Regions from separate parts of the Alteromonas sp. CyTr2 genome, predicted to be linked through region 2. Evidence: predicted binding sites of a transcription regulator. Region 2 holds the regulator's gene; each other region holds the start of a gene.
The links. The regulator sigma-54, encoded in region 2, starts transcription at its own class of promoters, with help from an activator protein. The targets are predictions, from matches to a motif close to GTTGGCACGNNNNTNGNNT.
Positions count from the first base shown of each region.

Region 1: QME20_RS08585 (DUF3192 domain-containing protein) is a predicted target of sigma-54. The motif match lies at 1,357-1,375, and genes of this name have one in related genera.
Region 3: fliE (flagellar hook-basal body complex protein FliE) is a predicted target of sigma-54. The motif match lies at 1,071-1,089, and genes of this name have one in related genera.

Region 1 is NZ_CAMZMZ010000012.1:3,402-6,687, reverse strand. It holds gene QME20_RS08590 (histidine kinase) at 1-847, opposite strand, end outside; gene QME20_RS08585 (DUF3192 domain-containing protein) at 859-1,233, opposite strand; gene ppnN (nucleotide 5'-monophosphate nucleosidase PpnN) at 1,433-2,797, opposite strand; gene QME20_RS08575 (GGDEF domain-containing protein) at 2,808-3,286, opposite strand, start outside.
Region 2 is NZ_CAMZMZ010000021.1:14,065-17,350, reverse strand. It holds gene rapZ (RNase adapter RapZ) at 1-365, opposite strand, end outside; gene ptsN (PTS IIA-like nitrogen regulatory protein PtsN) at 450-893, opposite strand; gene hpf (ribosome hibernation promoting factor) at 907-1,194, opposite strand; gene QME20_RS12120 (RNA polymerase factor sigma-54) at 1,225-2,706, opposite strand; gene lptB (LPS export ABC transporter ATP-binding protein) at 2,780-3,286, opposite strand, start outside.
Region 3 is NZ_CAMZMZ010000005.1:88,274-91,559, forward strand. It holds gene QME20_RS04920 (sigma-54 dependent transcriptional regulator) at 1-914, shown strand, start outside; gene fliE (flagellar hook-basal body complex protein FliE) at 1,156-1,491, shown strand; gene fliF (flagellar basal-body MS-ring/collar protein FliF) at 1,504-3,198, shown strand; gene fliG (flagellar motor switch protein FliG) at 3,211-3,286, shown strand, end outside.

The sequences.
Region 1 (3,286 bases), on a different contig from region 2:
TAAGAGCTTTAGGGGGATGCTGAATTGCGAATGTAGAAGGTAAAAATGGTGTGCCGCCATGATTTACTCTCGCAGTGGCGGTATCAGTGTAAAGAGCAACAAAGTGCTCAAACGGCATTGTTAGTGAAATGGGAGAGCGTATTGACGATAGAGGCAGCCACTTTCCATCTTCATCGTCTTGACTAAGCATAAATACGTAGCCGTGATTTTGCTGAATGTCGACTAGCGCGCCCGGTACGCCGTTTGCGTAAACCTTTGCGCCAGGTAGCACACCATTAAATAGGTTGATAAGTGGTGCAATAAGGTGACGATGATGTGCTGGAAGGCGTAAAACGATCTGAGTGAAAACCTCACGATAATCTGCTTTTTTTGTTTTAGTAGCGAAAACATTTGCTAGGAGACAAAGCCTTTGAACCATATTAAGCCGAATGTCTGCAACGTAGTTAATGGGCTTGTCTGACCGAAATGCTTTTTGAAGTTTAATGATATCCAGCCAAATCGAGAGATTGTGTTTACGCAAAAAGCGAATGATATTGGCCGTTTGGTCGCTTGGTGTTCCTTTACTTGAAAGCCAGAGGGATGCGAGTAAAGACGCAAGCACATGTTGTAAATAGTGGTCGTTTAATCGGCAAAGCTTGCCAAACAGCGCCAATAATAAAAGATGTTGAGTATCTTTGGGAAGGTCATTATCGATGTGTAACGTTGCTGCAGCAAGCGCTGGATTGGCGTTTACTAAGGTCAGGATCCGTTTAGCGATTTTCAACCAATGGTTTATACGCTGCTCGACAGAAAGTTCAGTGTTACCTAACTGAACCAGGCGTTTAAGCGTGGAAATGATGTCGCTCACTCCCCATCCTTCTAACTTTTTTGGTAACTGGAGTAAGCCCCTTCACCCCATGCAATAAGTTTGTCGTTTTCAAAAAGTAACGGTGTACATTCATCTTGCGTGGTTAAGCCGTCAGCGCGCACATGTTGTGTCCTGAAAAACATAACCTGTATCGCCGTTGCTCCTTGTCGCTTAGCTTCTGTAATGTCAGGTGAGCCTAACAAAGCCAAAACCTCTTCTCTTGTACTGCCCAACTTCAATTTGGTAATTTGCACACGGTTATATTCTTCACGGTCTTTCCAATCCATATTTTCTGGCTTATCGGGATAGAACGCGATAACCATAAAAACAAACACCGCATAAAGGGCGATGCCAGCTAAAATTAGACGAATAACCTTGGTATTCATGACCGTTACTTCTCGTTTTTCTTTACTTTAATGTTAGTGTTAATCACGAGTGGGACGCATTTCCATCACGTTGAGAGAAAGCTTGATGCTTTAATGCGTAAAACAATACTCTTTAGTAGTGTAACGCAAAACGTCTGCCAAGCATAAGTAGTAAACGTAAGCAAATGCGTCTTATCACGGTTATCGGTTATTCATTACCTTATTTTTCATTCTTCACAACGTAACACGGTTCATATGCCGTCCCCGGGAGCTTCATTCGGTGCTGTTTTACAAAGGATTCTAGCAGCGTATCGACTTTTTCCATCAGTGCACTGTCACCAGTAAGTTCAAACGGACCATGTTTTTTAATTTGGGCAATACCCTCTGCTTTAACGTTTCCTGCGACAATACCCGAAAACGCTTTGCGCAAATTGGCCGCTAGATCACTTTTACTTTGATCTAAGTGCAGTTGAAGGTCGGCCATACTCTCATGCGTTGGAATAAAGGGCTGTTGAAAGTCTTGTTCAATTTTTAATGACCAATTAAAGCTGAATGCGTCACCCATCGCACCTCTGAACTGCTTCACTTTTTCAAGGTGTTTATTCATGGTGCGTGCTACTTCTTCTGGGTCATCCACAATGATTTGATATTTTGACTGTGCTTCTGGACCCAGTGTTGCACCAACAAAGGCGTCTATGGCTTCAAAGTATTCTTCGCTACCAGCTGGCCCTGTTAGAATGAAAGGAAAAGGTTGCTGCGCATTGCGTTCATTCATCAAAATGCCAAGCAGATAAAGTAATTCTTCGGCAGTGCCTACACCGCCTGGAAACACGATAATGCCATGTCCGAGTCTAACAAACGCTTCTAAACGCTTTTCAATATCAGGCATGATAATGAGCTCGTTGACAATGGCGTTGGGCGGCTCGGCGGCAATAATACTCGGCTCAGAGATGCCAATGTAACGGCCTGTCTTGTGGCGTTGCTTTGCATGACCAATGGTAGCGCCTTTCATTGGGCCTTTCATTGCCCCAGGGCCGCATCCGGTACAAATATTCATATCACGTAAGCCAAGTTGATAGCCTACTTCTTTAGTGTATTTATACTCAACCTGATTTATAGAGTGGCCACCCCAGCAAACAATAGTGTTTACGCCGTCGTTACCCTCAAGTGCTTTGGCATGGCGTAGCATGTCAAAAACCATATCGGTAATGTCGTTACCTTCCGCTGGAGCGGTTTGGTGAAGAAATGCATACTTATTACCCATGTAAAGCAAGTCGCGCAGTACAGCGAAAAGATGTTCGTGTACACCACGTACGAGTTGCTCATCTACGAACGCTACCTCGGGCGGATTGACGAGCTCAATTTTTACGCCTCGTTCACGACGTATGAGCTTAATTTCAAAATTCTCATAGGGGGCGAATAGCGCTTCGAAATTGTCTTCATCAACGCCGCTGTTCAATACAGCAAGGCAGCAGTTTCTGAACATAGCGAAAAGCTCGCTATTAGTGGCATCTTGAAGGCGAGAAACTTCTACTTGCGACAGTTGGCTCATCCAGCCAACAGGGTTAAGCTGCACTTTCTTCATACTTTACTTCCTATAAGTCAGTGCTTAAATCAGTGACTACGAGATTGCGGCCGTTACGTTTCGCTTTATAAAGGTATTCATCGGCGCGCTCGAAAACCGTTTCTGTAGTATCATTTTCACCGAAACAGGTTGCGCCGAAAGAAGCGGTAATTTTTACTTTTTCTTGCTTAAATTTGAACGGCATAGCAGCGAGCTTTGTTCTAACTTCATTAAGCTTTTTATCAATATCTGCCATCTGCGTGTTAGGCAGCAGCATAACGAACTCTTCTCCCCCCCATCTGGCAACAAAATCATTTTCTGACAGGCTTTGTTTCAGAAACTTGCTCACCACTTGCAGAGTTTTGTCTCCTGCAGCGTGACCAAACCTATCGTTGATCGATTTAAAATGATCAATATCAACAACGGCAACTGCCAGAGTATCCCCACTAGATTTAAAGTGAGCATACGCTGCGTCTAATTTTTCGTTATATGCTTGTCTATTAGGAAGGC
Region 2 (3,286 bases):
AGGGCAGATTCAGCTTTAATCGCCTCAGATAAGGATTTATTGAGCTTAGCAAGGGGATGAAGGCGTCGGGTTTCGCTAAAGCGCTTAACCAATACGTCATCGCTTGCATCAATGTAAACGATGGTCATCGACCACGAAGAAGGCAGGTAGTCTAGTATTTCTACCAAATCGTCAGGATTCTTAGGCAAGTTTCGAACATCAATACTTACCGCTACCTGATCATACTCATCAACAACAGTATGAGTTAGTGTGGGAAGCAAGTTTACCGGGATATTATCAACACAGTAATAACCTAAATCTTCCAATGCGCGAAGTGCGACAGATTTACCAGAACCCGAACGACCACTGATTATGATCAGCTTCACCTAATTTCTCCCTAATACTCTGGTTTTATCGCATACACGTTGTCGAATTACGCGCCTAACTATCAATACTTAGGCGCACAATGATTAATTTAATGCAGAAAGAATTTCGTCGCTTGTCGTTGCGCGACGTATTGCTTTAATCGTTTCTTTGTCGCTTAGTTTGCCAGCCACGGTGGCTAGCGTTTGTAGGTGTCCTTCGGTTTGCTCCTCGGGAACGAGTAGCGCAAAAAAGATGTCTACGGGCTTTTCATCAAGGGCGTCAAAGTCGATAGCTGGCGTGCTGGTTACAACAATTGCTATCACTTTCTCAAGACCCGCTAAACGGCCGTGGGGCAGGGCGATACCATTGCCTATGCCTGTACTACCCATGCGTTCTCGAGCCATTAAACTGTTGAGTACTGTCGCCTGATCGATGTTCTCGTTTTGCTTGGCGGCAATATCAGCGATGATCTCAAGAATTCGCTTTTTACTATTACACTGAACCGCACACTCGGTGCGGTCCAGACTTACGATGGCTTGTATATCCATGCTTTATTAACTACTAATGTTTTTTCAGTTTTTCCTTATGCTTGATTACCTGCCGGTCGAGTTTATCAACCATGCTGTCAATCGCCGCATACATGTCGGTATTTTCTGAGGATGCGAATACTTCAGCGCCACTTAAATGAACGGTCGCTTCGGCTTTTTGATTTAATTTTTCAACGTTCAGGATGACATGCACATTAGAAATGTGATCAAAGTGACGTTCAAGTTTGCTGAACTTCGTATCGACATAATTACGCAAAGAGTCGGTGATTTCGACATGATGACCAGTAAGGTTGATTTGCATATTTCGTCTTCCTTATATTATTAAGCCCGTTTAAATAAGGCTCTTGCGTTGGTTCGACGGCGGGATCGACAACGATTCCCGGTACTTTGCTATTGTTCGCCGGGCAACTTTAATGCCTTGTTCGGCCAACAATGAAGCAATCTTGCTATCACTTAGCGGCTTGCTAGGCTTTTCAGCAGCCACTAATTTCTTGATCAATGCACGAATCGCTGTAGATGAACATTCACCACCAGACTCAGTTGCAACGTGGCTAGAGAAGAAATACTTCAATTCGAAAATTCCACGTGGCGTATGCATATACTTTTGCGTTGTCACACGCGAAATAGTCGATTCGTGCATATCTACCATTTCTGCGACATCATTTAGCACCATTGGTTTCATCATTTCCGGGCCGTGCTCAAAAAAGCCCATTTGTTGCTGCACAATGCAGTTTGCAACCTTCATCAAGGTTTCGTTACGAGATTCAAGGCTCTTAATGAACCACTTGGCCTCTTGCATATGTGAGCGGATGAATTGTGAGTCGCTACTATTCTTGGCACGGCGACTCATTGCAGCGTACTGTTGGTTTACGCTTAATTTAGGCAGACTGTCGGGGTTCAGCTCAACCACCCAACGGCCATTTTTCTTGGTTACTGAGACATCAGGAATAACATACTCAGGCTCTTTAGTAACTAAAGCACTACCTGGGCGAGGATTCAAGGTTTGAAGTAAACGCATTGCTTCGCGTAGCTGATCTTCTTTTAATCGGCTTTTACGCATTAGGGTGCGATAGTCTTTGCTGCTCAGTAAGTCAGAGTACTCTTCAATCAGTTGTTTCGCTTCAGCAAGCCACGGCGTGTCTTCTGAAAACTGACGCAATTGCACCATAAGGCACTCTTGCGGAGAGCGAGAACCTGAACCAATGGGATCAAACATTTGAATGCGTTTAAGAACACATTCAACTTCGTCCATTTCTATCGGCTCTTCCATTTCATCGTCGTTAACTGCTTCTAAAATATCGTCTAGCGTAACGGTTAAATAACCTGACTCGTCAATAGAGTCGATGATTGCTGTAGCGATTGCGCGATCGGTATCCGAGAAATGGGTAAGGCGCATTTGCCAAAGAAGGTGCTCTTGAATATCTTCAGTAGTCTCACCTTGGAAGATTTGCTCGTCGTCATTGGATGGACCCGGAGCAGGCGAAGATGAAGCAGAGTAGTATTCGTCCCATGTGCTGTCGATTGGCAGCTCATCGGGAAGATCGTTTTTCTCAAGTGCATCGCCGGCTTCTAGTGTGTCACTAGATGCAGAAGCAGTGGCCTCAGAGCCGCTGTCATCGTTGTCGATATTGTTCTTTTCTAGTTGCGGCTCGTCGTTACCTTCTTCAACTTCTAATAGCGGATTAGAATCGAGCGCTTCTTGGATCTCTTGTTGAAGATCAAGTGTAGAAAGCTGCAGCAGTTTAATGGCCTGCTGAAGCTGAGGTGTCATGGTAAGTTGTTGGCTAAATTTTAGCTGTAAAGATGGTTTCATCTACGTCTTATTTAAATGCTCTAAATTGAATATACCAGAGCGAAACTGAAAAATGACAATTCGGTTACATTAACTATAGCCTGAATTGTTCGCCTAGGTATACATCCCTTACTTTTTGATTACTTAAAACCTGTTCCGCCGTTCCTTGCGCAATAAGCTCGCCATGACTCACAATGTACGCCTTTTCACAAACATCCAATGTCTCTCGTACGTTATGGTCCGTGATAAGGATTCCAATCCCCCTATCGCGAAGATGTTGTATTATCTTCTTTATATCATTAACTGATATTGGATCAACACCAGCAAATGGTTCGTCTAACAAAATAAATTGCGGTTTTGCTGCCAGAGCGCGGGCAATCTCAACGCGACGGCGTTCGCCCCCTGACAAACTCATCCCAGTACTATTACGTATATGGTTAATATTAAATTCATCAAGTAGCGCATCAGCTTCTTCTTCTTGCTGTTGTGAATTTAAATCTTTACGGGTTTGCAAAATGGCCATGATATTTTCATGCACTGTGAGCTTTCTGAAAATAGATGCTTCCTGCGGTAGGTAGCCAATTCCGCGGCGTGCGCGCTC
Region 3 (3,286 bases), on a different contig from region 2:
TTTCTCGCAAAGTCGCGAAGTCCGACGCCACTGTGATGGTAATGGGACCAAGCGGTTCGGGTAAAGAAGTGCTGTCTCGCTATATTCACGATCAGTCGCCGCGAAGTGATGCGCCATTTGTCGCCATCAACTGTGCAGCCATACCAGAGAACATGCTAGAAGCGACCTTGTTTGGTTACGAAAAAGGTGCGTTCACCGGCGCAATCCAAGCGTGCCCGGGTAAATTTGAACAAGCCCAAGACGGTACGCTGTTACTTGATGAAATAACCGAGATGGATTTGGCGCTTCAAGCTAAACTGCTACGCGTGTTACAAGAGCGCGAAGTAGAGCGTCTTGGCGGACGTAAAACCGTTAAGCTCAACGTCCGTGTTATTGCTACAAGTAACCGAGATTTGAGAAAAGCAGTGGATGCGGGAGAGTTCAGAGAAGATTTGTACTACCGCTTAAATGTATTCCCTATTGAGTGGCGCCCGCTATCGGAACGTCCGGGTGATATTGTCCCTCTCGCCGATCATCTGGTTCAGCGTCACGCTAGTTCTCAAGGGCTGGGTACTATCAGGTTAAGCGCAGCAGCACGCAATAAGCTGTCACAATACAGCTGGCCAGGGAACGTTCGCGAACTAGAAAACGTGGTTCAACGGGCGCTTATTTTATGTGAACACAATGAAATCGACGCCAGCGATTTAATGATTGACGAAGACATGACGGCACCTGTTGAAACACTGCAAGAGCATGTTGAAGAAAATAGGTTAGGGTCTGAGCTGCGCTACCAAGAACACCAAATTATCCTCGATACATTGGTGTCGTGTAACGGCAAGCGTAAAGATGTGGCAGAAAAGCTCGGTATTAGTCCAAGAACCCTTCGTTACAAATTAGCGCGCATGCGCGAAGACGGTATTGAAGTGCCCGCATAAGGTCGCTTTCTACACTTTCGGTTTCCTCGTCCTTATCCGTCGCCTCTGTAGTAAAGAAGGCGGCGGTTTTTTGTTGCTCACACTAAGCTAAACGCCATAAATTTGGCTAACCCTCTCCCTTTTAACGTATCCTGTTGATATATATGGCTTTTTAAAGTTGGCAAGCCCTTTGCTAAATCCCCTCTATACATAAGTTATACGCCGATGTTCAGGCGGTCTCGAAAAAGCACTAGGAGTGGTTATGGACGTTAAAGCCAATAGTTTGTATCAAGAAATGCAGAACATGATTGGGCAAACTCGTCTTCAAGTTAATGAGCCTCAACAGCAGCCGCTTAGTGAAGTTAATAGCTCGGCAAGTGATTTCTCGACCATGTTAAAGAATGCGGTAGATGGTGTAAACGGCATGCAGCTCGAATCTAAAGACGCGCAGCAGCGTTTTGAAATGGGCGACCCTAACTTAAGCCTAGCTCAAGTTATGCTGACGAAAGAAAAGGCAGGCATTGCTTTTGAAGCCACTGTTCAAGTGCGTAACAAAGTACTTGAAGCCTATAAAACAATAATGAATATGCCGGTGTAGGTGGAGTAGGTTATGGCTGAAGCTACAGGTACAAACCTTACGGTTCCTGATCAAAATCAAGCAGTGGACAATGAGCCAGAAAACAAATCTGGTTTTATGGACACTTTAGGTAGCGCAGATATGATGCGCCAAATGGCCCTTGTGGTTGTTTTGGTAATCTGCGTCGCCATCGCTATTTTTATTCTTATCTGGTCGCAAGAACCTGATTACCGTCCACTTGCGAAAATGGAAACCCAAGAGCTTATTGAAACCCTCGATTATATGGATGCGAACCAAATCGACTATAAGCTTGAAGGCAATATTGTTTACGTAAGAAGTGACGAATTCCAAAACATCCGTTTAGGCATGACCCGCCAAGGGTTAACAAAGGCCTCTGATGCCGGTACCGATATCATTATGCAGGATATGGGGTTTGGTGTGAGCCAGCGTGTTGAGATGGAGCGTTTAAAACACGCCCGCGAGCAACAAATCGCGGCTACCATCGAAGATATCGCAAGCATTCAAAAAGCCCGTGTCTTGTTAGCTATGCCTAAAGAGAACGTATTTGCGCGAAGAGAGAAGAAAGCGTCGGCAACCGTTGTGCTAACGGCTAAGCGCGGTGCCGTTATTGCCGGTGAAGAGGTTGATGCTGTTGTCGATATTGTGGCGTCTGCAGTGCAAAACATGGAGCCGTCTAAGGTAACCGTAACAGACAGCAATGGTCGTCTGCTTAACTCAGGCTCTCAAGATTCTATGAGTGCTCGTGCCAGAAAAGAATACGAGATTGAGCGCCAGCGTGAGCAAGAGTACTTAGAAAAAATTGACGCGATACTGATTCCAGTATTGGGCATAGGTAACTACACAGCACAAGCTGACGTTACCATGGACTTTACAGCTATGGAACAAACACAGCGTAGCTACAACCCTGATTTACCTGCGGTTCGCAGTGAAATGATAATGGAAGAAAACAGCGTAGGTGGCGGTGTTGGAGGTATTCCTGGTGCACTGTCTAATCAACCTCCATTAGATTCTAACATTCCAGAAAATGCAGTGGGCGGCAGTCAACAAACTATGCCTGGGCGCACAGCAAAAGAGTCTACGCGCAACTACGAACTTGATACCACTATCAGTCATACCAAGAAACAGACAGGGGTTATTCGCAGATTAAGTGTATCTGTGGCGGTGGACTATACCCAAGTTGCGGGTGAAGACGGTGCGATGACGCCAACACCGCGTAAACAAGAAGAGATTCTCAACATACGTAGGCTTTTACAGGGCGGCATTGGCTTTGACGTTACCCGTGGTGATTCGTTAGAAGTTGTAAGCGTGCCCTTTACTCGGATGGACGCAGGGGAAATTGAAGACGCGACTATTTGGGAGCAGCCCGGATTTCTACCAATTCTAAAGCTAGTTGTTGGTGGCTTGGTTATAATAGTGCTTATCATCTTCGTGATTCGTCCTATGCTACGTCGTCTTATTAATCCTGATGAGTCGAACGACGCCGATGAATTTGATGCAGACGAGGGCTTAGATTTAGGCGATGACACCATTAGCATGTTAACGTCTGACTTTGATGAAGGACAGGTAGGTTTTGCGCCAGATGGTTCACTCATGCTGCCTGACCTGCACAAAGATGAAGATGTACTTAAAGCCGTACGTGCCCTTGTGGCCAATGAACCTGAGTTATCAGCCCAAGTAGTGAAGGGCTGGTTAATGCAAGACGAGTAGTGAGATAAGATTATGGCTGAAGAACTTGCCAATGTTGACGAGCCGTCATACGACGTCAGTAAATTAGAAGGCGTAGAAAAAGCGGCCA